Regions from separate parts of the Streptomyces griseus subsp. griseus genome, predicted to be linked through region 3. Evidence: riboswitches for the same ligand, from Rfam matches in the RefSeq annotation. Region 3 holds a riboswitch; each other region holds the start of a gene.
The links. Region 3 has a riboswitch for cobalamin ahead of metE (5-methyltetrahydropteroyltriglutamate--homocysteine S-methyltransferase). Riboswitches for the same ligand answer to the same signal wherever they lie in the genome.

Region 1 (9,376 bases), 3.8 Mb from region 3:
CAGGTGCTCGCCGGGGACAAGAAGGTGACGACCAAGAGCGGCTCCAAGGTCGTCAAGCTCGGCGACAAGAAGTACGTGGAGCTCGGCCGGGAGAAGACCGATAAGATCTTCACCATCCTGGTGGAGTTCGGCGACAAGGTCGACGACACCACGATGTTCGACCCGGACGGCGACGGCCCCAAGCCGCCGGTCAAGAAGTACGGCGGCACGCCCGGCCCGGCGCACAACAAGATCGCCAAGCCGGACCCGAAGAAGGACAACAGCACCGCCTGGAAGGCCGATTACAACCAGGCGCACTTCGAGAAGCTGTACTTCGGCGAGGGCAAGGACGTCCACTCGCTCAAGACCTACTACGAGAAGACCTCCTCGGGCCGCTACTCGGTCGACGGCGCGGTCTCCGACTGGGTGAAGGTCGACTACAACGAGGCCCGCTACGGCTCCAACTACTGCGGCCAGTCCAACTGCGCCAACGTGTGGGACATGGTCCGCGACGGCGTCAACGCCTGGGTCGCCGACCAGAAGGCCAAGGGCCGCACGTCCGCCCAGATCAAGGCGGACCTGGCCGAGTACGACCAGTGGGACCGCTACGACTACGACGGCGACGGCGACTTCAACGAGCCCGACGGCTACATCGACCACTTCCAGATCGTCCACGCCGGTGAGGACGAGTCGGCCGGCGGCGGCGCGCAGGGCGGGGACGCCATCTGGGCGCACCGCTGGTACGCGTACGGCACCAACGCGGGTGCGACCGGCCCGGCCGACAACAAGGCCGGCGGCGCGCAGGTCGGTGACACCGGCATCTGGGTCGGCGACTATACCGTCCAGCCCGAGAACGGCGGACTGGGCGTCTTCGCCCACGAGTACGCCCACGACCTCGGTCTGCCGGACCTGTACGACACCTCCGGCGGCGGCGAGAACTCGGTCGGCTTCTGGTCCCTGATGTCGGCGGGCTCCTGGCTCGGCACCGGCAAGGGCGAGATCGGCAACCTGCCGGGCGACATGACCTCGTGGGACAAGCTCCAGCTCGGCTGGCTCGACTACGACAAGGCCAAGGCGGGCAAGACCTCGCTGCACAAGCTGGGCGTCTCGGAGTACAACACCAAGGACCCGCAGGCGCTCGTCGTCGAACTGCCGCCCAAGTCGGTGACCACCACCGTGGTCAAGCCCGCGCAGGGCACCAAGCAGTGGTGGAGCGACCAGGGCGACAACCTGTCGAACACCCTGACCCGTTCGGTCGACCTGACCGGCAAGTCCTCGGCGAAGCTGGACCTTTCGGGCTGGTACGACATCGAGGCCGACTACGACTTCCTCTACACCGAGGTTTCGGACAACGGCGGCACGAGCTGGACCGCACTCGACGGCACCGCCGACGGCCAGGCCATCCCGCGCGACGCCAGCGACAAGCCGGCCCTGACCGATGTCTCGGGCGCGTACAAGAAGCTCTCCTTCCCGCTGGACGCCTACGCCGGCAAGAAGATCGACCTCCGCTTCCGCTACCAGACCGACGGCGGCGCGGGCGGCAAGGGCTTCGCGGCCGACGAGATCACCATCACGGCCGACGGCGCCACCCTCTTCTCGGACAACGCCGAGGGTGACGACAACGGCTGGTCGGCGAAGGGCTTCTCGCGGATCGGCGAGTCGTTCGCGAAGGACTACCCGCAGTACTACATCGCGGAGAACCGCCAGTACGTGTCGTACGACGAGACCCTCAAGGTCGGTCCGTACAACTTCGGCTTCGCCACGACCCGCCCCAGCTGGGTGGAGCACTACGCGTACCAGACCGGTCTGCTCGTCTGGCTCTGGGACACCTCCCAGAAGGACAACAACACCTCGGTCCACCCGGGCCAGGGTCTGATCCTGCCGGTCGACGCGCACGCCAAGCCGCTGAAGTGGAAGGACGGCACGGTCGTACGCAACAAGATCCAGCCGTTCGACGCCCCGTTCAGCTGGTACCCGAACAAGGGCTTCACGCTCCACAACGCGGACGTGCCGCTGAAGATCCAGCCCTCGCTGGGCAACCCGGTCTTCGACGACCGCAAGGGCACCTACTGGTACAAGGAGAACCCCACGGGCAGTGTCAAGGTTTCTGACACCAACACCCGCATCTCCATCGTCCTGGAGCCGCTCAACGGCTCCTCGATGACTGTGCTGGTCAGCCCCTCGGGCCGATAATTTCGTAAAACCCCAGGTCAGAGCATGATCGGCCGTCGCCCTCTAGCGGGCGGCGGCCGATCGTGTTTAGGTGCGTCTTGTTCACATCCTTATTGACACGACGTCTCACGGGGGAGTGCGATCCATGGCAGGCGGAGGTTTCTGCAGATTGCCGAACGGCACGGTGGTGGTGGCCCTCACCCTCACCAGACCGACGGAAGGCGCGGCCCACCGCGCCGGTACGGAGGCGGGCCCGGGTGCCCCGGTACGGGTGCTGGTCCACGCGGCGAACCGGGCGCGCGCCCTGACCAGGCTGCGCAATCTGGGGCTGCGGGCGGTGTACCTGCGCGGCAACGACCGGCCGCCCACACCGGACGAGGTCACGGCGGTGCTGCACCACCCGGACGGGCTGCTGTGGCGGGCGGCGCCCGAGGCGGGGCCGGCCACACAGCCGGCGCTCGCGCTCCAGTCCTGCCAGGAGCTGTGGCACCCGATCAGGGCCCTGCTGGGCCCGGCCGGGTACGCCGGACCGGCCCGCCCGGCGGCGTGAGGGCGGGCGGCTCCGAGGGGCCGTGGCAGGGCTCCAGTGCCTCGGCGGCTCCCCGGGGCTCCAGGGCCTCGGATCGTCTTAGAGGGCCTCGGCCACGACCGGCTTCCCGGAGAGCTTCACGCCCGCCGTCCGGAGCTCGTCCAGGGCCTTCTCGGTGGTCACCGGCGAGACCCCGGCGGTCAGGTCCAGCAGCACATGGGTGACGAAGCCCTCACGGGCCGCGTCCAGGGCCGTAGCCCGTACGCAGTGGTCGGTGGCGATACCGACCACGTCGACCTCGGTCACCGACCGGTCGCGCAGCCACTGGGCGAGCCCGATCCCGTTCTCGTCGGCTCCCTCGAACCCGCTGTACGCGGCCGAGTAGGCGCCCTTGTCGAAGACGGTGTCGATGGCCCCGGAGGCGACGGCGGGCGCGAAGTTCGGGTGGAACCCGACGCCCTCGGTCCCGGCGACGCAGTGCACCGGCCAGGAGTCCACGAAGTCCGGGGTGTCGGAGAAGTGGCTCCCGGGGTCGACATGGTGGTCCCGGGTGGCCACCACGTGCCGGTAGCCGGGCTGGGCCTCACCGATGAGATCGGTGATGGCGGCGGCGACATCGGCGCCACCCGCCACCGCGAGGCTGCCGCCCTCGCAGAAGTCGTTCTGAACGTCCACGACGATCAATGCGCGGTGCATGGCGGGTGTCCTTCGGTGGGGAGAGCGGCTGGGGAGGGGGAGAGCGGCGGTACTTCAACGTTCACGGGGATGCCACGAGCGTAGAGACTAGGGCCTGACAATCAACCCCTACCCACTGGCGCCGATCCGGCCCGCCCGGGCGCCACCCCAGCTCGTCCGGGCCGACGCGGCCCGTCCGGCGTCCGGGGGCGGAACCCTCGGGGCGGGGGCCCCGCACCTGCCGAGGGCCCGGGCCTCACACGCACAGGGCCCGGTCTCACACATACTCCGTCCCCAGCACCGGCTCCCCCCGGGACAACTGCATCGCCGACATCGGCAACCCGGCCCGAGCCGCGACATGCCGCTCCCGGGCCGCCTCCAGAGGCTCACGCGCGACCACGGCCCCACCCCGCACCAGCTCCACCAACAGCTCCCGCCCCAGCAGCCCCTCCGGCACCGCCCCGGTCCCGATCACCTCGGCCTCGGCCACGCCGCCCTCGTCGACCCGGCGCGCCGCCCACTTGCGACCCCCCACCGACGACTTCGCGCCCAGCGACTTCTTCGCCACCGGCACCAGCGGAGCGTCCGCGTCCGCCGTCCCGGCCCGGGCCACCAGCTTGTAGACCATCGAACACGTCGGGTGCCCGCTCCCGGTGACGAGCTGCGTGCCGACCCCGTACGCATCCACCGGCGCGGCCGCAAGCGAGGCGATCGCGTACTCGTCCAGGTCCGAGGTCACCACGATCTTCGTGCCCGTCGCCCCCAGCTCGTCCAGCTGCTGCCGCACCCGGTGCGCGACCAGCAGCAGGTCCCCGGAGTCGATCCGTACGGCACCCAGCTCGGGCCCCGCGATCTCCACCGCCGCCCGTACCGCCTCGGCCACGTCGTACGTGTCGACCAGCAGCGTCGTGCCCCGCCCCAGCGAGTCCACCTGCGCCCGGAACGCGTCCCGCTCGGTGTCGTGCAGCAGGGTGAAGGCGTGCGCGCTGGTCCCCACGGTCGGGATCCCGTACCGGAATCCGGCTGCCAGGTCAGAGGTCGCGTCGAACCCGCCGACGTACGCCGCACGGGCCGAGGCCACCGCCGACAGCTCGTGGGTGCGCCGCGCCCCCATCTCGATCAGCCGGCGCCCCCCGGCGGCGGCCGACATCCGCGAGGCGGCGGCCGCGATCGCGGAGTCGTGGTTGAGGATCGAGAGGATCACCGTCTCCAGCAGCACGCACTCGGCGAACGAGCCCTCCACCCGCAGGACGGGGGAGCCCGGGAAGTACACCTCGCCCTCCGGGTAGCCCCAGATGTCGCCGCTGAAGCGGTAGCCCGCCAGCCATTCGAGGGTCGGCTCGTCCACGATGTCCTGCTGGCGCAGGAAGCCGATCATCTCGTCGTCGAAGTGGAAGTTCTCCACCGCGTCCAGCACCCGCCCGGTGCCCGCGACGACCCCGTACCGCCGCCCCTCGGGCAGCCGGCGGGTGAACGCCTCGAAGACGGAGCGGCGGGAGGCGGTGCCCGCCTTGAGGGCCGCCTGCACCATGGTCAGCTCGTACTGGTCGGTGAAGAGCGCGGTCGACGGAACGCCGACCCGTCGCCCGAGGTCCGCTGAGTTCATGGCTGAGATGCTACCCCCTATTCGTCAGAGTGACGAGATGTGGGGTCCGTTTGTGCGCGGGGACCGCCCGGGTGGCAGCATGGGACAGGTGAGCGTTGCTACCCCCCTAGAGATCGAACGTCCTGATTCGGCCGAGGAGACCTTCGCGGTCCCCGAGCCGGACGTCCCGTGGGTGACGCTCGTCCACAACGACCCGGTCAATCTCATGAGCTATGTGACCTATGTCTTCCAGGCCTACTTCGGCTACTCCAAGGACAAGGCGCACAAGCTCATGCTGGACGTGCACCAGAAGGGCCGCGCCGTGGTCTCCAGCGGGAGCCGCGAGGAGATGGAGCGCGACGTCCAGGCCATGCACGGTTACGGGCTGTGGGCCACCCTCACCCAGGACCGCAACTAGCGGCCCGGCCGCCGTACGCACCCCCTGCCCCGTTCGACCCACCATCGGAGAATCCATGGCCGGCCATTTCGAGGCCACCCCGGGCGGCGGCGCGGCCGTCGCACTCGACGAGGTCGAGGTCTCGATCCTGCGCTCCCTCGCCGTGCAGCTGCTCGAACTGATCGGCCCGGGCGAGACCCCTGCCGACGGCGAGGACCCCCTCGCCGCGCTCTTCGCCGAGGGGCCCAGCAAGCCGCCGTCCGACCCGGCCCTGGCCCGGCTCTTCCCTGACGCGTACGGGGGGCCTGACGAGCTCACCGAGAGCGACGGGAAGTCGGAGGAGGAGCTGCGGGAGCTGTCCGCCGAGTTCCGCCGCTTCACCGAGACCGACCTGCGCTCCCGCAAGCGCGATGACGCCCTCGCCGTCGTACGGACGCTCGATGCCCTCACGCCCGTCGGCGACGGCGGAGCCGTACTCACCCTCACCGCCGACGAGTGCCGTTCCTGGCTCGGCTCGCTCAACGACCTGCGGCTCACCATCGGCACCCGGCTGGAGGTCTCCGACGAGGACGAGGGCGAGGACGGCTCGCTCTACCGGCTCCCCGACAGCGACCCGCGCAAGCCGATGGTGATGGCCTATCTCTGGCTCGGCGCGCTCCAGGAGACGCTCGTCGAGACACTGATGCCGTAATCGGCGGAAAAGATGCCGCCTCCGGGCCCGCTCCATTCGCTCAACGGACGCTCAGATCCGGGTAACGATCCCCCCAAGTCATAGGCGGCATTCGCTCCGGATGGAGTTCCTTGTCCCCTTTTGCCTGTGGGATGCGCCACAGAATGTCCCATGGTGTCCTGTGACGGCCGTGATAAATCTTCACGATCGCCCGGGGACGCCACCCCTGTTCCCGGGGTCGCCACAAGCCGGCCGAACGCCGGTGGCACTCCAATCCATATCCGGGGGGATCAGGACCTGATCCGCAGCCTTGACGGCGCGGATCGGCGTGGAGAAAGGCGCACCACACATGACATCGGCACAGGTCGACGAGGGACAGGCCGACCACGGAAGGCCCGGAGCGGAATCCGGGGAGGCCGAGACCGGTGGCGAGGGGTACCAGCGAGGTCTGGGAGCCCGTCAGATCCAGATGATCGCCATCGGCGGAGCCATCGGTACCGGGCTCTTCCTCGGCGCGGGCAAAGCGATCGACCGGGCCGGACCCAGCCTCATCCTGGCCTACGTCCTGGCGGGCCTGGTCATCTTCTTCATCATGCGGGCCCTGGGCGAACTGCTCATGTACCGCCCGGTCTCCGGCTCCTTCTCGGAGTACGCCCGCGAATTCATCGGGCCCTTCTTCGGATTCGTGACCGGCTGGACGTACTGGCTGTTCTGGGTCGTCACCGGAATCACCGAAGTCACCGCCGCCGCCACCTATATGACGTACTGGTGGGACATTCCGCAGTGGCTGTCCGCACTGGTCTTCACCGTCATTCTGTACGGCGCCAACCTGATCTCCGTGAAGCTCTTCGGCGAGCTGGAGTTCTGGTTCTCGATGGTCAAGGTCACCGCGATCGTCGGCATGATCCTCATCTGCGCCGGCGTGCTGACGCTCGGTTTCTCCGACGCCGGTGACACCGCGACCGTCTCCAATCTCTGGAACGACGGCGGCTTCTTCCCGAACGGCGTCGGCGGCATGCTGATGACGCTCCAGATCGTCATGTTCGCCTTCCTCGCCGTGGAACTCGTCGGCGTCACCGCCGGGGAGTCCAAGGACCCCAAGACCGTGCTGCCCAAGGCCATCAACACCGTGCCGTGGCGTATCGCCGTCTTCTACGTCGGTGCGCTGATCATGATCCTGTCGGTCGTGCCGTGGTCCACCTTCAAGCCGGGCGTCTCGCCGTTCGTGAAGGCCTTCGAGGAGATGGGGCTCGGCATCGGCGCCGCCATCGTCAACTTCGTCGTCCTGACCGCGGCGCTCTCCTCCTGCAACTCCGGCATGTACTCCACCGGCCGTATGCTCCGCGACCTGGCCATGAACGGACAGGGCCCGCGCGCCTTCACCAAGCTGACGAAGAACGGCCTGCCGCTCACCGGCACGACCTTCTCCGCCGCCCTGATGCTCGTCGGCGTCTGGATCAACTACCAGTGGCCGGGCGAGGCGTTCAACTACGTCGTCTCCTTCGCGACCATCTCCGGCATGTGGGCCTGGATCATGATCCTGTTCAGCCAGATCCGCTACCGCCGCCTGGCCGACCGGGGCGTGCTGCCGCAGTCCTCGTTCAAGGCCCCGGGAGCCCCGTACACCAGCTGGTTCGCGCTCGCCTTCATCGGCATGGTCATCGTGATGATGGCGATCGACAAGGACGCCAGGATCTCGCTGTACTGCGCCCCGCTCTGGGCGCTCCTCCTGGGCATCTCCTACCTGGTGCTCAAGTCGCGCGACCCGGAGAACACCGCCTTCGCCAAGCGCTGACCCAGGCGTCGTCCACCCCCGACCCCGAGGGTGGGCCCGGCCACCCCGAGCCCACGACCACCCTCCTCCCGGACCGCCCCGGCCACCCCCACGGGCCCCGGCGTCCACCATGCGGGCCTTCCCGTACCGCCCACCGGTACGGGAAGGCCCGCATGCCTATCCTGGCGCCATGCTGACCATCACCCAGGCGCTCCACGACCAGATCGTCGCCCACTCCCGCGCCGACCACCCCGACGAGGCGTGCGGTGTGGTGGCGGGCCCGGCCGGGACGGGGCGCGCGGAGCGCTTCATCCCGATGCTCAACGCCGCCCGCTCGCCCACGTTCTACGAGTTCGACTCCGGCGACCTCCTCAAGCTCTACCGCGAGATGGACGACCGCGACGAGGAGCCCGTGATCATCTACCACTCGCACACGGCGACCGAGGCCTACCCCTCCCGCACCGACGTGACGTACGCCAACGAGCCCGGCGCCCACTACGTCCTCGTCTCCACCGCCGACACCGACGGCGCGGGCCCCTTCCAGTTCCGCTCGTACCGCATCGTGGACGGCGAGATCACCGAGGAAGACGTGCAGGTCGTCGAAGCGTACTGAGCGCCTGGGCGGATCGCGGAGCCGCCGGACGGGTCTGGCACACTGCACCCCAGACCCGAACACAAGGCAGCAGGAACCAGGAAGCCGGTGCGAATCCGGCACGGTCCCGCCACTGTGACCGGGCGCGCCCTCCCGTACGGACGAATCCCCCGTGGACGACCCCGCACCGGAGGGCGCGCCCGGAAGCCAGGAACTGGCCCGCTGCCTTTCACGCATCGACCAGGGGACGCGGAAATCCCCCGGAGAGGCCCCGCCATGTCCCGGCGCACCCCCGCGCTCATAGCCGCCGCCGTGCTGCTCCCGCTCGTCCTCACCGCCTGCTCCACCTCGGAGACCTCCACCGACGCCAAGGGCGAGCCCGAGGCCTCGGCGAAGAGCGACGGCTTCCCGTACACCGTCACCAACTGCGGTGTCACCACCACGTACCAGGCCCCGCCCGAGCGCGTGGTCACCATGAACCAGCACGTCACCGAGATCATGCTGGAGCTCGGCCTCACCAAGTCCCTCGTCGGCACCGCCTACCTCGACGACAAGGTCCTGCCGAAGTACGCGAAGGACTACGCCTCCGTACCGGTGATCGCCAAGGAGTACCCCTCCTACGAGCAGGTCCTCGCCACCAACCCCGACTTCGTCTACGGCGGCTACAGCAGCGCCTTCACCGCAGGCGACGGCCGCGGCCGCGAGGCGTTCAAGAAGTCCGGCATCGAGACCCGGCTCAACACCGAGAGCTGCGCCAAGGCCGACACCCCGATGGAAACCCTGTACGAGGAGATCCGCGAGGTCGGCCGCACCTTCGGCGTCACCGACCGCGCCGAGGCCTGGATCAAGCAGGCCAAGGCCGACAACGCGGCCACCGCCGAGAAGCTCAAGGACCTCGATCCGCTCTCCGTCTTCGTCTACGACAGCGGCGACAAGACCGCGTTCACCGCCGGCGGCAAGGGCATCGGCAACGAGCTGATCAAGCGTGCCGGCGGCACCAACA
Region 2 (9,376 bases), 6.0 Mb from region 3:
GGCCTCCGCCGGAGTCACCGTCCGTACCGACGGCTCCACGACCGCCACCCCGTCGGCCGTCGTCACCCTGGACGGGGCCGGGCAGGCCTCGTACGCCTTCGACATCGCCTGGACCCTCGCCCCGGTCGCCGTCGGCCCCGCTCCGGGCCATGTGCACACCGGGTCGATCGGTGCGGTGGTGGAGCCGGGGGCGGCCACGGTCCTGGACATCGTGCGCGCCGCCCGGACCACCGCGACCGTCAGCTACGACCCCAACGTGCGGCCCGCCCTCATGGGCGACCACGCGGCGGCCGTGGCCCGGGTCGAGGCGTGCGTCGCCCTGAGCGACCTGGTCAAGGCGAGCGACGAGGACCTGGCGTGGCTGTATCCGGGGGAGGAGCCGGAGAGAGTCGCCGTGCGCTGGCTGGAGCAGGGGCCGGCCGCCGTCCTCGTCACCCGGGGCGGCGACGGCGCCCTGGCGGTGCTGCCCGGCGGCCGGATCACGGTGGGGGCCGCGACGGTCGAGGTCGTGGACACCGTCGGCGCGGGCGACGCGTTCATGTCGGGGACCCTCCACGCGCTGGCGGCGCACGGCCTCCTCGGCGCCGGGGCGCGGGAGCGGCTGCACGCCGTGGACCGGGACACCCTCACCGACGTACTGCGCCACGCGGTGGCCGCGGCCGCCGTCACCGTCTCCCGGGCCGGTGCCAACCCGCCCGACGCGGCAGAGCTCCGGGAGGCGCTCGGTCGTGAAGGGGCGCAGGGAGGCGCTCGGCCATAACTGACAAACCGTCATGACCCGTTCGGCCCAGTCGAACGCACCCTCGCCAGGCGTCCCGCCGTTCGTCAACCGTTCGCAGTATGACAACGGGATCGGGGCAGCGGGTGGCGAGCAGACGGGCAGTGGGCAGCGGTGCGGGGCCGCAGGCGCGGGAGCGCGCCTTAGCGGACGGCGGCGGGCGCACGGCGGTGCTGGAGAGCGTGGCGGGCTGGGTGCCGGGCGAGCCGGTCCCCAACGATCAGCTCCCCGCCGACTGGGGCGTCGACGACGCCTGGGTCCGCCGCCGCACCGGCATCGGCGGCCGGCACCGCGCCGGGCCCGGGGTCGCCACCGGTGACCTCGCCTACGAGGCGGCCTCACGGCTGCTCGCGGGTTCCCCGGCGGCCGGACCGGTGGAGGCGGTGGTCCTCGCCACCGCCACCCCCGACCACCTCTGCCCCGGCACCGCCCCCGCCCTCGCGGCCCGGCTCGGCCTCGGCACCGTACCGGCGCTGGACATCGCGGCCGTGTGCAGCGGCTTCGTCTACGGGCTCGCCCTGAGCCACGGGCTGATCGCCTCCGGGCTCTACGGGCGCATCCTGCTGGTCGGCGCCGACGTCTACTCGACCTGGCTCGACCCCGACGACCGCTCCGCCGGTGTCGTCTTCGGCGACGGAGCGGGCGCGGCCCTGGTGGCGGCCGGGCGGACCGGTGACCCCGGTGAACTGCTCGCCTTCGACCTGGGCAGCGACGGCACCGGCGACGGCCTGATCACCGTCCCCGGCGGCGGCGCCCGGGCCCGGGCGGACGGGAAGCCGCCGGCGCTGTCGGACGCGTACTTCCGGATGCAGGGCCAGACCGTCTACCAGCACGCCGTGGAGCGGATGACCGGCTCGTGCCGGGTGCTGTTGGAGCGGGTGGGCTGGGACCCGGCCGAGGTCGACCACTTCGTGCCGCACCAGGCCAACGCGCGGATCCTGCGCGCCGTCGCGGACCGGGTCGGCATCGCGCCGCAGCGCTGTGTCACCCATCTGGAGCGGGTCGGCAACACCGGCGCCGCCTCCATCCCCCTGGCGCTGGCCGACGCGGCGGGCCGGGGGCTGCTCCAGGGCGGGGACCGGGTGCTGCTCACCGCGTTCGGGGGCGGATTGACCTGGGGTTCGGCGGCACTTCGGTGGCCGGGGACCCCGCAGACCATCTCGACGGATTCTACGGAAGGAACACAGCATGTCGCAGTCCGCTGATCAGGGCACCGGAGCCGCCACCGGCACCGCCATCGCGGTGACGGGGGTCGGCCTGGTGACACCCGCAGGGGCTGATGAGCACAGCTTCTGGGAGGGGCTGTGCTCCGGGCACTCCACCGCCCGCCGACGGCCGGAACTGGCCGGTCTCCCGGTCGACTTCGCCTGCGCGGTCGACTCCATCGACCTGGACGAGGCGGTGGGCGGCCGCTCGGTGTGGCGGATGGCCCGGTTCGTGAAACTGGCCGTCGTCGCGGCCCGGCAGGCCGTCGCCGACGCCGGTCTCGACCCGGCGGTGTGGGACGGCGGCCGGGTCGGCGTGGTGCTCGGCGTCGGTGTCGGGGGCGTCTCCGTCCTGGTCGACAACGCCGCCAGGCTGGCCGCGTCGGGGCCGGAGGCGGTCTCGCCGCTGCTCGTCCCGATGATGATCCCCAACGCGGCGGCGGGCGAGGTCGCCATCGCCCTGAAGGCGGGCGGCCCGTCCCTGGCGCCCGCGACCGCCTGCGCCTCCGGGGCCACCGCGATCGCCGTCGCCCGCGATCTGCTGCTCGGCGGCGGCTGCGACGTGGTGGTGGCCGGGGGCGCGGAGTCGGTGCTCACCCCGCTGGTGGTGACCGCGTTCGCGCGGATGGGCGCGCTCTCCACCCGTACCGCCGATCCGGCCGGTGCCTCGCGGCCGTTCGCCGACGACCGGGACGGGTTCGTGATCGGCGAGGGGGCCGCCATGCTCGTCCTGGAGCGCGAGGAGGCGGCCCGCGCCCGGGGCGGCCGGGCCCGCGCCCTGCTCACCGGGGCCGGTTCCAGCACGGACGCCCACCACCCCACCGCCCCGGCCCCCGACGGGCGGGGCGCCCAGCGCGCGGTGCAGGCGGCTCTCGACCAGGCGGGGTGGGCGCCGGGCGAGGTCGACCACATCAACGCGCACGGCACCTCCACCCCCCTCAACGACGCCATGGAGACCACCCTCATCTCCCGGCTCTTCCCGCACCGCCCACCGGTCACCGCACCCAAGGGCGTCCTCGGCCACACCCTCGCGGCGGCGGGCGCGATCGAGGCGGTCGCCACCGTCCTGACGCTGGAACGTTCCCTCATCCCGCCGATCGCCAACCTGGACTCCCTCCCCGACGCCTTCCCCCTCGACTGCGTGGTGAAGGAGCCCCGCCACCAGCGGGTGGAGCGCGCGGTGAGCCACTCCTTCGGCTTCGGCGGGCACAACGTGGCGCTCGCCTTCCAACGCACCTGACCCCGCAGGGCCGTTCGGGAACGGCGAGGGGTGTCCTCGCCGTTCCTTGATCGTTACCCTGTCGTGACCGTATCCACGCATGAACCACCCAGGCCCTCCACAATCGATCTGCTCACCCGAGTGCTCTACGGCGACAACTTCCGCCAGGAGCACGGGTTCTGGCGACGACTGCTCACAACAGAACCGTTTCGCCGATCCGGTGGGGGCACCCCCGACGAACGGCTCGCCCTCTCCTACCACCGGCTCCGCATCCTCAACAACGCGCTGGACAGCGGCGCGAGGCTGGCCGCCGACCCGCGCGCCCTGGCCGCTCTGCACGAATGGCTCGGCCCGGTCGACCCGGCGCTGACCACCGTCGCGGGCATCCACTACAACCTCTTCCTCGGCTCCCTCCTCGACCACGACCCGGGCACGCTGCGGGACCTGTCGGACTTCCTGGAGCTGCGGAACATCGGCACCTTCCTCTGTACGGAGGTGGCGCACGGCAACGACGCGGCGGCCGTCGAGACGACCGCGACGTACGACCGCGAACGCGACGGCTTCGTCCTGCACACGCCAAACTCCGGCGCCCAGAAGTTCATGCCCAACACCAGCCCCGCGGGCGGTCCCAAGACCGGTGTGGTGGCCGCCCGGCTCCTCGCCGACGGCACCGACCACGGGGTCTTCCTCTTCCTCGCCCCGCTCACCGACGCCACCAGCGCCCTGCCCGGCGTACGGGTGCGGCGGCTGCCCGCCCGGATGGGCTCCCCGGTCGACCACTGCCTCACCTCCTTCGACCGCTACTTCGTGCCGCGCGAGGCCCTGCTCGCCGGGGAACAGGGGCGGATCGGCGCGGACGGGCGGTTCACCAGCGAACTGGCCAACCGCAGAAGGCGGTTCCTCCTCTCCATCGGCCGAGTCACCCCCGGCAAGCTCTCCATGAGCGCCTGCGCGGTCGGCTCCGCCCGGGTCACCCTCGCCCTCGCGATCCGGTACGCCGGTCACCGGCTGGTCTCCGGCTCGCGCGGCTCGCGCCGGGTGCCGGTCTACGCGCACCGCAGCCACCACGGCCCGCTCGCCGGGGCGATGGCGACCGTCTTCGCGATGAGCCTGCTGCACCGCCGGGCGCTGGACCGCTGGGAGTCCGCCCCGGCCGCCGACCGGGCCGAGGCCGAGCGGCTGGTCGCCGTCGCCAAGGGGTGGATCACCTGGCAGGCGCGCGGCGTCATCGTCGAGTGCCGGGAGCGGTGCGGGGCCCAGGGGCTGCTGGAGAACAACGGCATGACCGAACTGTTCACCGGCATCGAGGGCGCCATCACCGCGGAGGGCGACAACCTCGCCGTCCACGCCAAGGCCGCCGCCGAGATGCTGTTCAGCGTCACCGTCCGGGACGAGGAGGAGTCCGGGCGGCCCGGAGAGCTGGACGACCCCCGCTTCCTGGGGCGACTGCTGGCGGCGGTGGAGGACATCTGGTTCGACCGCGCCCGGGAGCGGATCAGCGCCGCCCCGGCCGGCGATCCGCTCGGCCGGTGGAACGCCGCCTCGGGCCCCGCGCTGCGCGGGGTGGAGGCGTACGGCTACCGGCAGGCGGGCGAGGCGTACGAACAGGCCGCCGCCGTACTGCCCGAAGGCCCGGCCCGCGAGCGGCTGACCGAGCTGCACCGGCTCTTCGCCCTCCAGTGGATCGCCCGCAACAGCGGCGACCTGCTGGCCGCCGGACGGCTGACCGCCGAACAGGTGTCCTTGCTGCCCGACGCCGTGGAGCGGCTCATCGCGACCGTGGCCCTCCACGCCCCCGAGCTGGTGAAGTCGTTCGCACTGCCCGAGCGGCTGATGTCGGACTGGCCGATCGCCGGACCCGGTTACGCCGACGCCTACGACGACCCGGAGGGGGCCTGGCACCGGGACCGCAGGCCGGGGGGAGCGGTGGGGCGCAAGCCGGGCGGAGCCGGACGACGTACGGCGGACTTCCGGCGGCCCGCCTGCGGCAGCAAGCGGCGGCGTCCGCTGCGCGAGAAGGTGGCGGCGCTCGGGACGCGCGGGGTGCTGCTGGCGTACTGGGGAACCACCTCGGTGCTCTCCCGATGGTTCGAGAAGCCGCAGGTGAGCGTAGACGAATCGGTTCGCCCCAAGGCGTAACCGGAGGTTCTCATTCCAGTTATTTCGACGGTGGGCCGTGCGTCGTGCCCCCGCTGTCCAGGACGCCGCAGATGAGAGGAAACACCGTGAAGAGCCAGACCATCCACCCGAAGATCACCGAGGTGCTGACCGAGACGTTCAAGGTGCCCGCAGCCGAAATCCTGCCGGAGTCCACGATGGACAGCCTGGAGATGGACTCCCTGGCGGTCGCCGAGTTCGCCGTCATCATCAAGGAGACCCTGGGGGTCGCCGCCGACTCCGAGAAGCTCTACAAGGACGCCACGCTGGCCGACATCTCCGCGTTCATCGACGCGGCCGTCGGCGGCGAGGAGGCAGGCAGTGCGGTGCCGGTGAGCAACACCCGATGAACCGACCCGCCATCGCCGTCACCGGCCTGGGGATGATCACCCCGGCCGGCCACACCACCGACACCACCTGGGACGGGGTCTGCCGCGGGGAGTCCTTCGCGCGCACCGTCCCCGAACTGCACGGCTGCGCCGTCGACTTCGCCTGTACGGTCTCCGGCATCGATCTGGACGAGGCGGTCGGCGGCCGGACCGCCTTCCGGATGGGCCGGTACGTCAAGTTCGCCGTCCTCGCCGCACGGGAGGCGGTGGCCGACGCCGGGCTCGACCCCGCCCACTGGGACGGCGCCCGCGTCGCCGTCGTCGTCGGCACCAGCAGCGGCGGCTCCGCCGGACTGACCGAACAGGCCGTCGCCCTGGAGCGGCGCGGCCCCGAGGCCACCTCGCCCTCGGGCATCCTGCTCACCATCCCGAGCATGCCCGCGGCCGAGATCGCCATCCAGATGAAGGCCACGGGCCCCAGCCTCGCCCCCTGCACGGCCTGCTCCTCCGGGGTGACCGCCCTCTCCGTGGCCCGCGACATGCTGGCGCTCGGACAGTGTGACATCGCGATCGCCGGAGCCACCGAGTCGATCGTCTTCCCGGTCGCCATGACCGGCTTCGCCCGCTCGGGCGCGGCGGCCCCGCGGGACGGGGACCCCGCCCGCCTCTGCCGCCCCTTCGCCGCCGACCGGGCCGGACTCGTCATGGGCGAGGGCGCCGCGATCATGGTCCTGGAGCGGGCGGCGGACGCCCGCGCCAGGGGAGCGGCCCCCCGGGCGCTGCTGGCCGGTACGGGCGCCACGACCGACGCCCACCACCCGACCTCCCCGCACCCCTCCGGGGCGGTCGCGCAGGCGGCCGTCGACGCGGCGCTGGCCGACGCGGGGTGGCGGGCCGAGGACGTCGACCACGTCAACGCGCACGGGACCTCGACCCCCCTGAACGACGCCACGGAAGCCGCCCTCATCGGCCGGGCCTACCCGCACCGGCCGCCCGTCACCGCCCCCAAGGGCGTACTGGGCCACTGCATGGGGGCGGCCGGTGCCATCGAGGCGGGGCTGACCGTCCTGACGCTCCAGCACGGCATCGTCCCGCCGATCGCCAACCTGGACGCCCCCGACCCCGGGTTCGCCATCGACTGCGTCACCAAGACCCCGCGTGAGCTGCCCGTACGACGGGCCGTCAGCCACTCCTTCGGGTTCGGCGGACAGAACGCGGTGATCGCGCTCCAGGCTCCGTAAGGCGCTGCCGGGCCGGTGCGGCGGGACGATCCCGCGCCGCACCGGCCCACCCGGGGGAGCGGCCCCTGCACCGGCTCTGAGCTGCGCGAAGACCCGTGATAGCTTGCCGGGGCCAGTCGAACCCCAGCGACGGGGTCAGGGAATCCGGTGCGAGACCGGAACTGACGCGCAGCGGTGAGGGGGACGGGCGGGGCCACGGCCACTGGAGCGCACACGCGTTCCGGGAAGGCGTCCCGCCCGGACGAACCCGAGTCCGAAGACCTGCTGGCACCCGTGCCCCGCACCGGGACACGGGAAGCGTACGACGGGCTCCGCGGCTGGGCCCAGAGACACCGAGGTCCTCCGTGCTGTCCAAGGCCACCCCTGCCCCGATACGCACCGCCGCCCTGTTCGCGGCCGGCGTCGTCCTGCTCACCGCCTGCGGCGGCGGGTCCACCACCTCGTCCGCCGAGGGCGGCGAACGGGCCGACGGCTTCCCGCTCACCCTCAGGAACTGCGGCCGCACCGTCACCGTGAAGGCGCCGCCCCAGCGGGCCGTCTCGGTCGACCAGGGATCGACCGAGATCCTGCTCTCGCTCGGCCTCGCCGACCGGCTCGCGGGCTCCGCCACCTGGAGCGACCCGGTGATGAAGGGCCTGGAGAAGGCCAACGAGGGCGTGGAGCGCATATCGGAGAACCGGCCCTCCTCGGAGAAGGTCCTCGACAAGGAGCCCGACTTCCTCTCCGCCTCCTTCACCTCCACCCTCGCCAAGGGCGGCGTCGCACCCCGCGAACAGTTCGAGAAGCTGGGCGTCCCCACCTACATCTCGCCCGCCGACTGCATCGGCAAGGACAACAGCGGCGGTGGTGACGGAGCCCGTACCGCACCCCTCACCATGGACAGCGTCTACACCGAAGTCCGGGAACTCTCCCAGGTGTTCGGCGTCCCCGAGCGCGGCGACGCCCTGGTGAAGAAGCTCCGGGCCCGGGTGGCGAAGGCCACGGACGGCATCGACGGATCGAAGGCCTCCCTCCTCTACTGGTTCTCCGACTCCAAGGCCCCCTACCTCGCGGGCTGCTGCGGCGCCCCCGGTGTCATCACCCGGGAGCTGGGCGCGAAGAACGCCTTCGACGACACCCACGACGAATGGCCACAGATCAGCTGGGAGACGGTCGCCGACCGCAACCCCGACGTCCTGGTCATCGGCGACCTGAGCCGCACGATGCAGACCGCCGAGAGCGCCGAGAAGAAGATCGAGTTCCTGGAGTCCAATCCGGTCACCAGGACCATGGACGCCGTCAGGAACCGCCGGTACGTGCTGCTCAGCGGGCAGGCGATGAACCCCACCATCCGGACCGTCGAGGGAGTGGAGCGGGTCGCCGCGGGGCTGCGCGACTTCGGGCTCGCGGGGTGAGCGGGGGGAACCCGGAGGTGAGGGAGACCGCGGCGCTGAAGGAGCCCCGGGCCGGGAAGGAGACCGCGGACCGGGAGGCATCGGCTGCGCCGGGCCCGGTCCGGGGCAGCGGCCCGCTCGTGGCCCTGCTCTGGGCCGGCGGGCTCGCGCTCCTGCTGCTCTCCGTCGCCGTCGCCGTCACGATCGGGCCCGCCCGGATCTCCGTCCCCGACGTCTGGTCCGCCGTCGCCTCCCACCTGGGCTTCGGCGCCTCGGAGCTGAGCCCGATCCGGGACGGCATCATCTGGAACCTGCGCATGCCCCGAACCCTGCTCGCCGCCGTGTGCGGCGCCGGGCTCGCGGTGTGCGGCACGGTGATGCAGTCCCTGCTGCGGAACCCGCTCGCCGACCCCTTCGTCCTCGGCGTCTCCTCCGGAGCCTCCACCGGGGCGGTCGTGGTGGTCGTCCTCGGCGTCGGCGGGGGAGCGGTGTCGCTGTCGGCCGGGGCGTTCGTCGGGGCCATCTGCTCGTTCGCCCTGGTGCTGCTGCTGAGCCACACCCTCGGCTCCACCACCGACCGGGTGGTGCTCTCCGGGGTCGCCGCGATGCAGCTCTTCTCCGCGCTGACCTCGTTCGTCGTGATGACCTCCGCCGACGCCGAGCAGACCCGCGGAGTGCTCTTCTGGCTGCTCGGCTCGCTCAGCGGGGTCGGCTGGAGCGAGGTCGCCCTCTGCACCGCCGTCCTCGGACTCTGCCTGGTGATCTGCCTGGCCCACGCCCGTACCCTCGACGCCTTCGCCTTCGGGCAGGACGCGGCGGCCGCGCTCGGCGTGAACGTCGCCCGCACCCGGATCGTGCTGCTGTGCACCACCGCCCTGCTGACCGCCGCCCTCGTCAGCTCGGCCGGAGCGATCGGCTTCGTCGGCCTGGTCCTCCCGCACGCCGCCCGTGCCCTCACCGGCTCCGGGCACCGGCGCCTGCTGCCGGTCACCGCGCTGGCCGGGGCGATCTTCCTCGTCTGGGTCGACACGCTCGCCCGCACGGTCCTGGACCCGCAGGAGGTGCCCGTCGGCG
Region 3 (9,376 bases):
CGCGATCCTGGAGGACATCCGGGCCCGTGGAACGGTCGAATTCGGCCATGCGGTGATCCCCGGGATCAGCAGCGTCTCCGCGCTCGCCGCCCGCCACCGCACCTCCCTGAACCAGGTCGGCCGCCCCATCCACATCACCCCCGGCAGGCGGCTCGCCGGAGGGTTCCCGGACGACGACGGCGACATCGTGGTGATGCTGGACGGCCACGCGAGCTTCACCCATCTGACGGGCAGGGGGCTGTGGATCTACTGGGGCGCCTACATCGGCACCCCGGACGAACTCCTCGTCTCCGGCCCCCTCGACGAGGTCGCCGGGCAGATCAGCCGGGTGCGCGCCGAGGCCCGCGAACGCCACGGCTGGATCATGGACACCTATCTGCTGCGCCACGGGCCGGAGGCCGCCCACGGTACGGAGAGTCCGGGCGGCACCGGCAGCTGAGGGGCTCCGGCCCGCGAGCGGGGGCCCGGACAGGTGGCGGGTGTGGGATGACACCGGGCGGCGGGTCGCGTCGAGGCGCGGGCGGCCGCCGCACCTCGCCGTCGGACCCGGCCGGAGGTCAGCTCCGGGACTCGTGCGCCCGGATCACTCCGAGCCCGTGCCCCAGACTCGGGCACTCGGCGGTCAGGTCGTTGCCCCGCACCAGATAGTCGTGCACGCGCCCGTCAGCGGGCCGCTCCACGGCCCGGTACAGCGTGCCGTTCACGGTGATCGTCCAGTCGTCGCCGTCCTGGGCCCACCCGACTGTCTTCTTCATATGGCGCTTCCCTCGCTCGTCGCCGCCGTGGATCGGCGGCCGGGTATTGGCAGGAAGAACGGCCTGTGACGCTCTGTGGTTCCGGTTCGCCTACGCCATTCGGTTACATCTGTGTCACCGTGCCACCACGACCTGACCGGAAGTCAGCGAACGGGCGAAGAGGAGCGGAACCCGAGGTCACCCGTTCGGAGCCCGTGTCTCATATCACCGTCCGAAGTGTGAACAACGGTGTGCGCCCGGTGGCCGTCCCCTTAGGGTGGCCGGTGCAGCTGGTTCGCCCTGTCCGCCAGGCAGGGTGTCGTAAGAGGGAACCCGGTGGGAATCCGGGACTGCCCCGCAGCGGTGAGTGGGAACGACCGCCGTCATACGCACTGGGCCCGGCCGGGTCTGGGAAGCGACGGCCAGTAGGTGTCTGCCCCGGCAGACGTGCCCGCGAGTCCGAAGACCTGCCCGTTGCCCGCACGCGACCGTTCGTGTGCGGAGTTCCCGGTGACCTCGTGGGCGGGTCGGCGTAACCGTCGGGTGGACGGACACGGTCAACGTGTCGTGTTCCCGCCCGATTTCGTCACCCCTTCGCGTCCGCGTCCCGTCCCGGGATCAGCTGGAGACATGCTCGCGAAGGAGAGTCACGTGACAGCGAAGCCCGCAGCCGCGGCAGCACGGGCCACCGTGTACGGCTACCCCCGCCAGGGTCAGAACCGTGAACTGAAGAAGGCCATCGAGGGCTACTGGAAGGGCCGCGTCGACGCGGACACCCTCCGGCAGACCGCCGCCGAACTGCGCAGGGGGACCTGGCAGCAGCTCGCCGAGGCCGGGGTCCACGAGGTGCCGACCGGTGATTTCTCGTACTACGACCACGTCCTGGACACCAGTGTCATGGTCGGCGCTGTCCCCGAGCGGCACCGTGAGGCGGTCCGGGCGGACGCCCTCGACGGCTACTTCGCCATGGCCCGCGGTACGCAGGACGTGGCGCCGCTGGAGATGACCAAGTGGTTCGACACCAACTACCACTACCTGGTGCCCGAGTTGGGCCCGGACACGGTGTTCACCGCCGATTCCGCCAAGCAGGTCGCCGAGTTGCAGGAGGCCCTCGCGCAGGGGCACACCCCGCGCCCGGTCCTCGTCGGACCCGTCACCTACCTCCTGCTCGCCAAGGCGGCCCCCGGGGTCGCCGCCGACTTCGAGCCGCTGACCCTGCTGGACCGGCTCCTGCCCGTGTACGCCGAGGTCCTCGCCGACCTCCGGGCCGCGGGCGCCGAGTGGGTGCAGCTGGACGAGCCCGCCCTCGTCCAGGACCGCACCCCGGCCGAGCTGAACGCCGCCGCCCGCGCCTACCGCGAGCTCGGCTCCCTCACCGACCGCTCCAAGCTGCTGGTCGCCTCCTACTTCGGGCGGCTCGGCGAGGCCCTGCCGGTGCTCGCCAAGTCCCCGGTCGAGGGGCTCGCGCTGGACTTCACCGAGTCCGGCGCGGCCAACCTCGCCGACCTCGCGGCGGCCGGCGGACTGCCCGGCAAGCGCCTGGTCGCGGGCGTCGTCAACGGCCGCAACATCTGGATCAACGACTACGAGAAGTCGCTCGCCACCCTCGGCACGCTCCTCGGCCTCGCGGACCACGTCGACGTCTCCGCCTCCAGCTCCCTCCTGCACGTCCCGCTGGACGCCGACGCCGAGCAGGACATCGACCCGCAGATCGCCCGCTGGCTCGCCTTCGCCAAGCAGAAGACCGCCGAGATCGTCACCCTGGCCAAGGGTCTCTCCCAGGGCACCGAGGCCATCTCCGCCGAACTCGCCGCCAACCGGGCCGACCTGGCCTCCCGCACCGACGCCGCCGTCACCCGCGACCCGGCCGTCCGCGCCCGTACGGCGGCCATCACCGACGCCGACGGCCGCCGCTCCCAGCCGTACGCCGAGCGCACCCTCGCGCAGCGCGCCCACCTCGGACTGCCGCTGCTGCCGACCACCACGATCGGCTCGTTCCCGCAGACCACCGAACTGCGCACCGCCCGCGCCGACCTGCGGGCCGGCCGCATCGACGAGGCCGGGTACGAGGAGCGGATCAAGGACGAGATCCGCGAGGTCCTCTCCTTCCAGGAGAAGGCCGGGATCGACGTCCTGGTCCACGGCGAGCCCGAACGCAACGACATGGTGCAGTACTTCGCCGAGCAGCTCACCGGCTACCTCGCCACCCAGCACGGCTGGGTCCAGTCGTACGGCACCCGCTACGTCCGGCCGCCGGTCCTCGCCGGGGACATCTCGCGCCCGGAGCCGATGACCGTGCGCTGGACGGCGTACGCGCAGTCGCTCACCGAGCGCCCCGTCAAGGGCATGCTCACCGGCCCGGTCACCATGCTCGCCTGGTCCTTCGTCCGCGACGACCAGCCGCTCGGCGAGACCGCCCGCCAGGTGGCGCTCGCCCTGCGCGACGAGGTGAACGACCTGGAGGCGAACGGCACTTCGGTGATCCAGGTCGACGAGCCCGCCCTGCGCGAGACGCTTCCGCTGCGGGCCGACGAGCACGCCGCGTACCTGGCGTGGGCGACGGAGTCCTTCCGCCTCGCCACCTCCGGGGTGCGGCCGGACACCCAGATCCACACCCACATGTGCTACGCGGAGTTCGGCGACATCGTCCAGGCCATCGACGACCTCGACGCCGACGTCATCAGCCTGGAGGCCGCCCGCTCACACATGCAGGTCGCCCGTGAACTGGCGGCCCACGGCTACCCCCGCGAGGCCGGACCCGGCGTCTACGACATCCACTCCCCGCGCATCCCGAGCGCCGAAGAGGCAGCCGCCCTGCTGCGCAAGGGACTTGAGGCCATCCCGGCCGAGCGCCTCTGGGTGAACCCCGACTGCGGCCTGAAGACCCGCGGCTGGCCCGAGACCCGGGCCTCCCTGGAGAACCTGGTCGCCGCCGCGCGGGAGATCCGCGCGGAGCTGCCCACCGAAGCGGCGTGATCCGACCCGGTACGGGAGTGGCCACCGCCGCTCCCGTACCGGGGCACACGACCCCGACTCGGTTCGGGAGCAAGCCGGTTCGCAGGAGGCCCGGCCGGACGGAGCGCGTTCTTCCCCAGCGGCGGAGTTAGGTTAGCCTAACCCGCATCCCGGCTGTGGATCTTGCACTCCGATCGAAGGGCTTCGCCATGGAGCGTGCTCAGGGCCTGCTGCCCGCCGAACTCCGCCTGGGGCGTGCGGTGTGAGCGCCGGTACGGGAGCCCCTTTGGCCGGCGGCGTCCACGGCCCCGGCAGGCTGCGCGCCCTGACCGCCGTCGTCCTGGACGCCCTGGAGACCGCCGCCCGGACCCGGGGCGGACCGATCCCCGCCGGAGGGCCGGACGCCGTGGCCCGCCGGACCACCGCCCTGGCCGCTCCGGTGCTGCCCGAGGAAGGCGTCGGGGCCGAGGCCGCGCTCGCGGATCTGGTGCGGGCCGTCGCCGAGGGGGCCGCCGACCCGGCCGACCCCGCGTGCGTGGCCCATCTGCACTGCCCGCCGCTGGCCGTGGCAGCGGCGGCGGAGCTGGCGGGGGCTGCGCTCAATCCGTCGATGGACTCCTGGGACCAGGCGCCCGCCGCCGGGGTGATCGAGGAGCTGACCACGGCGGCGCTGGCCCGGCTCGTCCACCCGGACGCCCCCGCACCCGACGCCCTCATCACCAGCGGCGGCACCGAGTCCAACCTGGTCGCCCTGCTCCTCGCCCGCGAACGAGCGGCGCCAGGCCCCCTGCGTGTGGTGGCCGGGGCCAACGCCCACCACAGCGTGCACCGGGCCGCCTGGATGCTCGGCCTCCCCGCCCCGGCCGTCGTCGCCTGCCACGACGGCCGCATCGACCCCGCCGCCCTCGACCGCACCCTGGCCGGGCTCGGCGCCGGACCGGTCCTCGTCGTCGCCACCGCCGGGACCACCGACGAAGGGCGGATCGACCCGCTCCCCGAGATCGCCCGGATCGCGGAGCGGTACGGGGCCGAGCTGCACGTCGACGCGGCGTACGGCGGGCCCCTGCTCTTCAGCGAGCGCCTGGCGCCCCGGCTCGCGGGTCTCGGCCGGGCCGTCTCCGTCACGTTCGATCTGCACAAGCTCGGCTGGCAGCCGGTCGCCGCCGGGGTGCTGGCCGTCGCGGACACCGCCCTGCTCGCGCCGCTGTCCCTGCGCACCGACTACCTCAACGCCGACGACGACACCGAGGCCGGGCTCCCCGACCTGCTGGGCCGCTCGGTCCGTACCACCCGGCGCCCCGACGCACTGAAGATCGCGGTCACCTTCCGGGCGCTGGGGCGCCGGGGACTGAGCGAACTGGTGGAGCACTGCGTACGTACCGCTGAGGAGTTCGGGCGGGCCGTCGACGCACGGCCCGAACTACGCCGCCGGCCCGGTGAGATCGGGATCAGCACCGTGCTGTTCCGGCCGGTGGTGGCCGACGCGCTGGAACCGGAGGCCGGGGACGCCGTCGTCGCCGAGGTCCGCCGCACGCTGCTCATGGAGGGCCGGGCCGTCCTCGGGCGGGCGGTGGCCGAGGACGGCGACGGGCGGCGCGGACTCTGGCTCAAGGCCACCCTGCTCCATCCGGCCGCCGCGAGCGCCGAACTGCTGCCGCTCCTCGACCTGGTGACGGAGGCGGCGGAACGGGCGGCGGCCGCCCGCGGCGGCACCGGAGATACCGGCGCCCCGGCGGCGGAAAGGCTGTCGCCATGACGTTGCCGACGCGCACGAATCCTGTGGGAGGAACCCGATGACGCCCGGACCGCGAACCCCGCCCCTCGACCTGCTGGGGGTGGGCGCAGGGCCCTTCAACCTTTCGCTGGCCGCACTCGCCGACGGCGTTACCGGCCTGCGCACCGCCTTCCACGAACAGCGCCCCACCTTCAACTGGCACCCCGGACTGCTGATCGAGGGGGCGACGCTCCAAGTGCCCTTCCTGGCTGACCTGGTGAGCCTGGTGGAGCCGACAAGCCCTTGGTGCTACCTCAATTACCTCAAGACCCGGCGCAGGCTCTTCCCGTTCTACTTCGCCGAGCGCTTCCACATCCACCGCTCCGAGTTCGACAACTACCTGCGCTGGGTGAGCACCGAACTGCCCTCCACCCACTTCGGCCACCGCGTCGACGCGATCGCCTGGGACACGGGGGAGAGCGCGTTCGCCGTCGACTTCACCCGGCTCGGCCCGGACGGCGAGACCCTCGGGAGCGGGCTCGCCCACGCCCGTAACCTTGCTCTGGGCGTAGGCACCGCGCCCCATGTCCCCGCGCCGCTGCGGGACCTTGCCGCCGGCCCCGTACCGCTCGTCCTGCACTCCGCCGACTACCTCGCCCAGCGGGACCGGCTGCTCGCCGCCCGGCATGTCACCGTCGTCGGCTCGGGGCAGTCGGGCGCCGAAGTCCTGCTGGATCTGCTGCGGTTGAGGCCGGAGGGGGCGGAGGGGCTCACCTGGCTCGCCCGTACCCCGGCCTTCGCGCCCATGGAGTACAGCAAGATCGGGCTGGAGCAGTTCACCCCGGACTACACGCGCTACTTCCACGGCCTGCCGCAGGCCACCCGGGACCGGCTGCTGCCCAGCCAGTGGCAGCTCTACAAGGGGGTCAGCGGCGACACGCTCGGGGACATCCACGACGAGCTGTACCGGCGCAGCCTCGGCGGCGACTGGCCCGACGTCACCCTCACCCCGGGCATCGAGGTCACCGGCGCCACCGTGACGGACGGCGGCCGCATCGAACTGACCGTGCGGCACGGCCAGCAGGAGGCCGGGGGCAGGCTGACCACGGACGCGGTGGTCCTCGCCACCGGATACCGGGAGCGCCCGGTCGACACGCTGCTCGCCGCGCTGGACCCGCACATCGTCCGCGACGACGCCGGGCGGCCCCAGGTCGACGAGGCCCAACGGCTCGTCCTGGCACCGGAGATCGAGGGAGCCGTCTTCGTGCAGAACGCCGAGCGGCATACACACGGGGTCGGCGCACCGGATCTGGGCCTGGCCGCCTGGCGCTCCGCCGTCATCATCAACGCGCTGACGGGCAAGGAGACGTACCCGCTGCCGGACCGGACCGCCTTCACCACGTTCGGACTCGGAACGGAGGACCGTGCCGGGGTGCCGGGGCGGACAGCCGAAGAGCGGCGGTGATACGGCGCTGGGCCGCGCGGTGGGGTGCACCGTGCGGCCCAGGGCGGGGGTGTTGCTGGGTGGTGGGTGTTGTTCGGGGTGTCAGTTCTTGCGGGTGTTGATCTCTTCGGTGAGCTGGGGGACGACGGTGAAGAGGTCGCCGACGATGCCGTAGTCGACGAGGTCGAAGATCGGGGCTTCGGCGTCCTTGTTGATCGCGACGATGGTCTTGGAGGTCTGCATCCCGGCCCGGTGCTGGATCGCGCCGGAGATGCCCGAGGCGATGTAGAGCTGGGGGGAGACGGACTTGCCGGTCTGGCCGACCTGGGAGGTGTGCGGGTACCAGCCCGCGTCGACGGCGGCACGCGAGGCGCCCACCGCGGCACCCAGGGAATCGGCGAGGGCCTCGATCAGGGGGAAGTTCTCCGCCCCGTTGACCCCGCGGCCACCGGAGACCACGATCGCGGCCTCGGTCAGCTCCGGACGCCCCGTCGACTCACGCGCCGTGCGCGCGGTCACCTTCGTCCCCGTCGCACCCTCGCTGAACGACACCGGCAGCGCCTCGACCGCACCGGCCGCCGGGGCCGGCTCCACCGGGGCGGAGTTCGGCTTGACCGTGATGACGGGAACACCCCTGGAGACACGGGACCGGGTGGTGTAGGAGGCGGCGAACGCGGCCTGCGTGGCGATGGGGCCCTGCTCACCGGCCTCCAGATCGGTGGCGTCGGTGATGAGGCCCGACCCGGTCCGCAACGCGAGACGGGCGGCGATCTCCTTGCCCTCGGCCGAGGACACCACCAGCACCGCCACCGGCGACACCGCCTCGAACGCCGCCTGCAACGCATCCACCTTCGGAACCACGAGATAGTCCGCGAACTCCGCGGCATCCGCGGTCAGCACCCTCACCGCACCGTGCTCACCCAGCACACCCGCGGTCCCCTGCGCCCCCGCACCCAGAGCCACCGCGACCGGCTCACCCAGACGCCGCGCCAGCGTCAGCAGCTCCAGGGTGGGCTTACGGACCGCACCGTCCACGTGATCGACCAGAACAAGAACTTCAGCCATGACAACGCACTCCAGACAGGAAGAGGAAAGAGACGACAGAAAGGAGGGGGGGTGGGTGGCCTGCGGGCGGGCTAGATGAACTTCTGGCCCGCGAGGAACTCGGCGAGCTGCTTGCCGCCCTCACCCTCGTCCTTCACGATCGTGCCCGCCGTACGCGCCGGACGCTCGGCCGCCGAGTCGACCGCCGTCCACGCACCCGCCAGCCCCACCTCGTCCGCCTCCAGCCCCAGATCATCCAGGTCCAGCGACTCCACCGGCTTCTTCTTCGCCGCCATGATCCCCTTGAACGAGGGGTAACGCGCCTCACCGGACTGATCGGTCACCGACACCACCGCCGGCAACGACGCCTCCAGCCGCTCCGAGGCCGTGTCACCATCACGACGCCCGGTCACCACACCACCCTCGACCGCGACCTCCGACAACAACGTGACCTGCGGAACACCCAACCGCTCGGCCAGAAGAGCCGGCAGCACACCCATCACACCGTCGGTCGAGGCCATCCCGCAGACCACCAGGTCGTAACCGGCCCTCTCCACCGCCTTCGCCAGCACCAGCGACGTCCCCATCACATCCGTGCCGTGCAGACCATCGTCCTCGACATGAACAGCCCTGTCCGCACCCATCGACAACGCCTTGCGCAACGCGTCCTTGGCATCCTCAGGACCCACCGTCACCACGGTGACCTCCGCACCATCCGCCGCACCCGCGATCTGCAACGCCTGCTCGACCGCGTACTCGTCCAGCTCCGACAACAGACCGTCGACATCCTCACGATCCAGCGTCAGGTCATCGGCGAAATGCCGGTCACCGGTCGCGTCGGGCACGTACTTCACACAGACAACGATCCTCAAGCTCACGCCGGCTCTCCTGCCTACCTGGGTGTGGTCCCCCGCCGATCGGGCCCGGTCCCACCTGGGTGTGGTTTCTAAGGGTGACCTTATGGTACTCAGTACCCTCTGTAAAGGTACCCAGTGCCAAAAGCCCCCTTCCGGTGCTACGTTTCGCCGCATGAGCGAGGCACGCGGACCCGAGAAGAAGGCACCCATGCGGGAGGTGCTCGCCCAGGCGGCTTTCGGGCTCTTCCTGGAACGGGGCTTCGAGCGGACGACGGTGGACGACATCGTGGCGCGGGCCGGCGTGGGACGCCGCTCCTTCTTCCGTTACTTCCCCTCCAAGGAGGACGTGGTCTTTCCGGACCATGAGCGGTGTCTCGCCGAGATGACGGAGTTCCTCGCCGCCGTGGACGACGGTGATCCGGTGGGCGCGGTGTGCGACGCGGCGCGGATCGTGCTCCGGATGTACGCGGCCGACCCCGAGTTCTCCGTGCAGCGCTACCGGCTCACCCGGGAGGTGCCCGGACTGCGGACGTACGAACTCTCCGTGGTGCGCCGCTACGAACAGACGCTCGCCGGGCACCTCCGGGGCCGGTTCGGGGCGGGCGGCGACGGGGAGCTGCGGGCCGAG

Region 1: another riboswitch for cobalamin. It lies ahead of D6270_RS11725 (ABC transporter substrate-binding protein); the one in region 3 lies ahead of metE (5-methyltetrahydropteroyltriglutamate--homocysteine S-methyltransferase).
Region 2: another riboswitch for cobalamin. It lies ahead of D6270_RS01610 (ABC transporter substrate-binding protein); the one in region 3 lies ahead of metE (5-methyltetrahydropteroyltriglutamate--homocysteine S-methyltransferase).

The regions. Positions count from the first base shown of each region.
Region 1 is NZ_CP032543.1:2,558,312-2,567,687, reverse strand. It holds gene D6270_RS11765 (immune inhibitor A domain-containing protein) at 1-2,172, shown strand, start outside; gene D6270_RS11760 (hypothetical protein) at 2,297-2,701, shown strand; gene D6270_RS11755 (isochorismatase family protein) at 2,780-3,376, opposite strand; gene D6270_RS11750 (nicotinate phosphoribosyltransferase) at 3,633-4,961, opposite strand; gene clpS (ATP-dependent Clp protease adapter ClpS) at 5,041-5,358, shown strand; gene D6270_RS11740 (DUF2017 domain-containing protein) at 5,414-6,028, shown strand; gene D6270_RS11735 (amino acid permease) at 6,357-7,802, shown strand; gene D6270_RS11730 (M67 family metallopeptidase) at 7,972-8,394, shown strand; cobalamin riboswitch at 8,408-8,611, shown strand; gene D6270_RS11725 (ABC transporter substrate-binding protein) at 8,650-9,376, shown strand, end outside.
Region 2 is NZ_CP032543.1:365,466-374,841, reverse strand. It holds gene D6270_RS01640 (carbohydrate kinase family protein) at 1-760, shown strand, start outside; gene D6270_RS01635 (beta-ketoacyl-ACP synthase 3) at 949-1,983, shown strand; gene D6270_RS01630 (beta-ketoacyl-[acyl-carrier-protein] synthase family protein) at 1,967-3,223, shown strand; gene D6270_RS01625 (acyl-CoA dehydrogenase family protein) at 3,287-5,341, shown strand; gene D6270_RS01620 (acyl carrier protein) at 5,428-5,709, shown strand; gene D6270_RS01615 (beta-ketoacyl-[acyl-carrier-protein] synthase family protein) at 5,706-6,929, shown strand; cobalamin riboswitch at 7,026-7,213, shown strand; gene D6270_RS01610 (ABC transporter substrate-binding protein) at 7,274-8,323, shown strand; gene D6270_RS01605 (FecCD family ABC transporter permease) at 8,443-9,376, shown strand, end outside.
Region 3 is NZ_CP032543.1:6,387,037-6,396,412, forward strand. It holds gene cobF (precorrin-6A synthase (deacetylating)) at 1-439, shown strand, start outside; gene D6270_RS28680 (hypothetical protein) at 558-755, opposite strand; cobalamin riboswitch at 1,057-1,203, shown strand; gene metE (5-methyltetrahydropteroyltriglutamate--homocysteine S-methyltransferase) at 1,386-3,710, shown strand; gene D6270_RS28690 (pyridoxal phosphate-dependent decarboxylase family protein) at 3,952-5,445, shown strand; gene D6270_RS28695 (lysine N(6)-hydroxylase/L-ornithine N(5)-oxygenase family protein) at 5,483-6,868, shown strand; gene D6270_RS28700 (electron transfer flavoprotein subunit alpha/FixB family protein) at 6,950-7,912, opposite strand; gene D6270_RS28705 (electron transfer flavoprotein subunit beta/FixA family protein) at 7,984-8,769, opposite strand; gene D6270_RS28710 (TetR family transcriptional regulator) at 8,957-9,376, shown strand, end outside.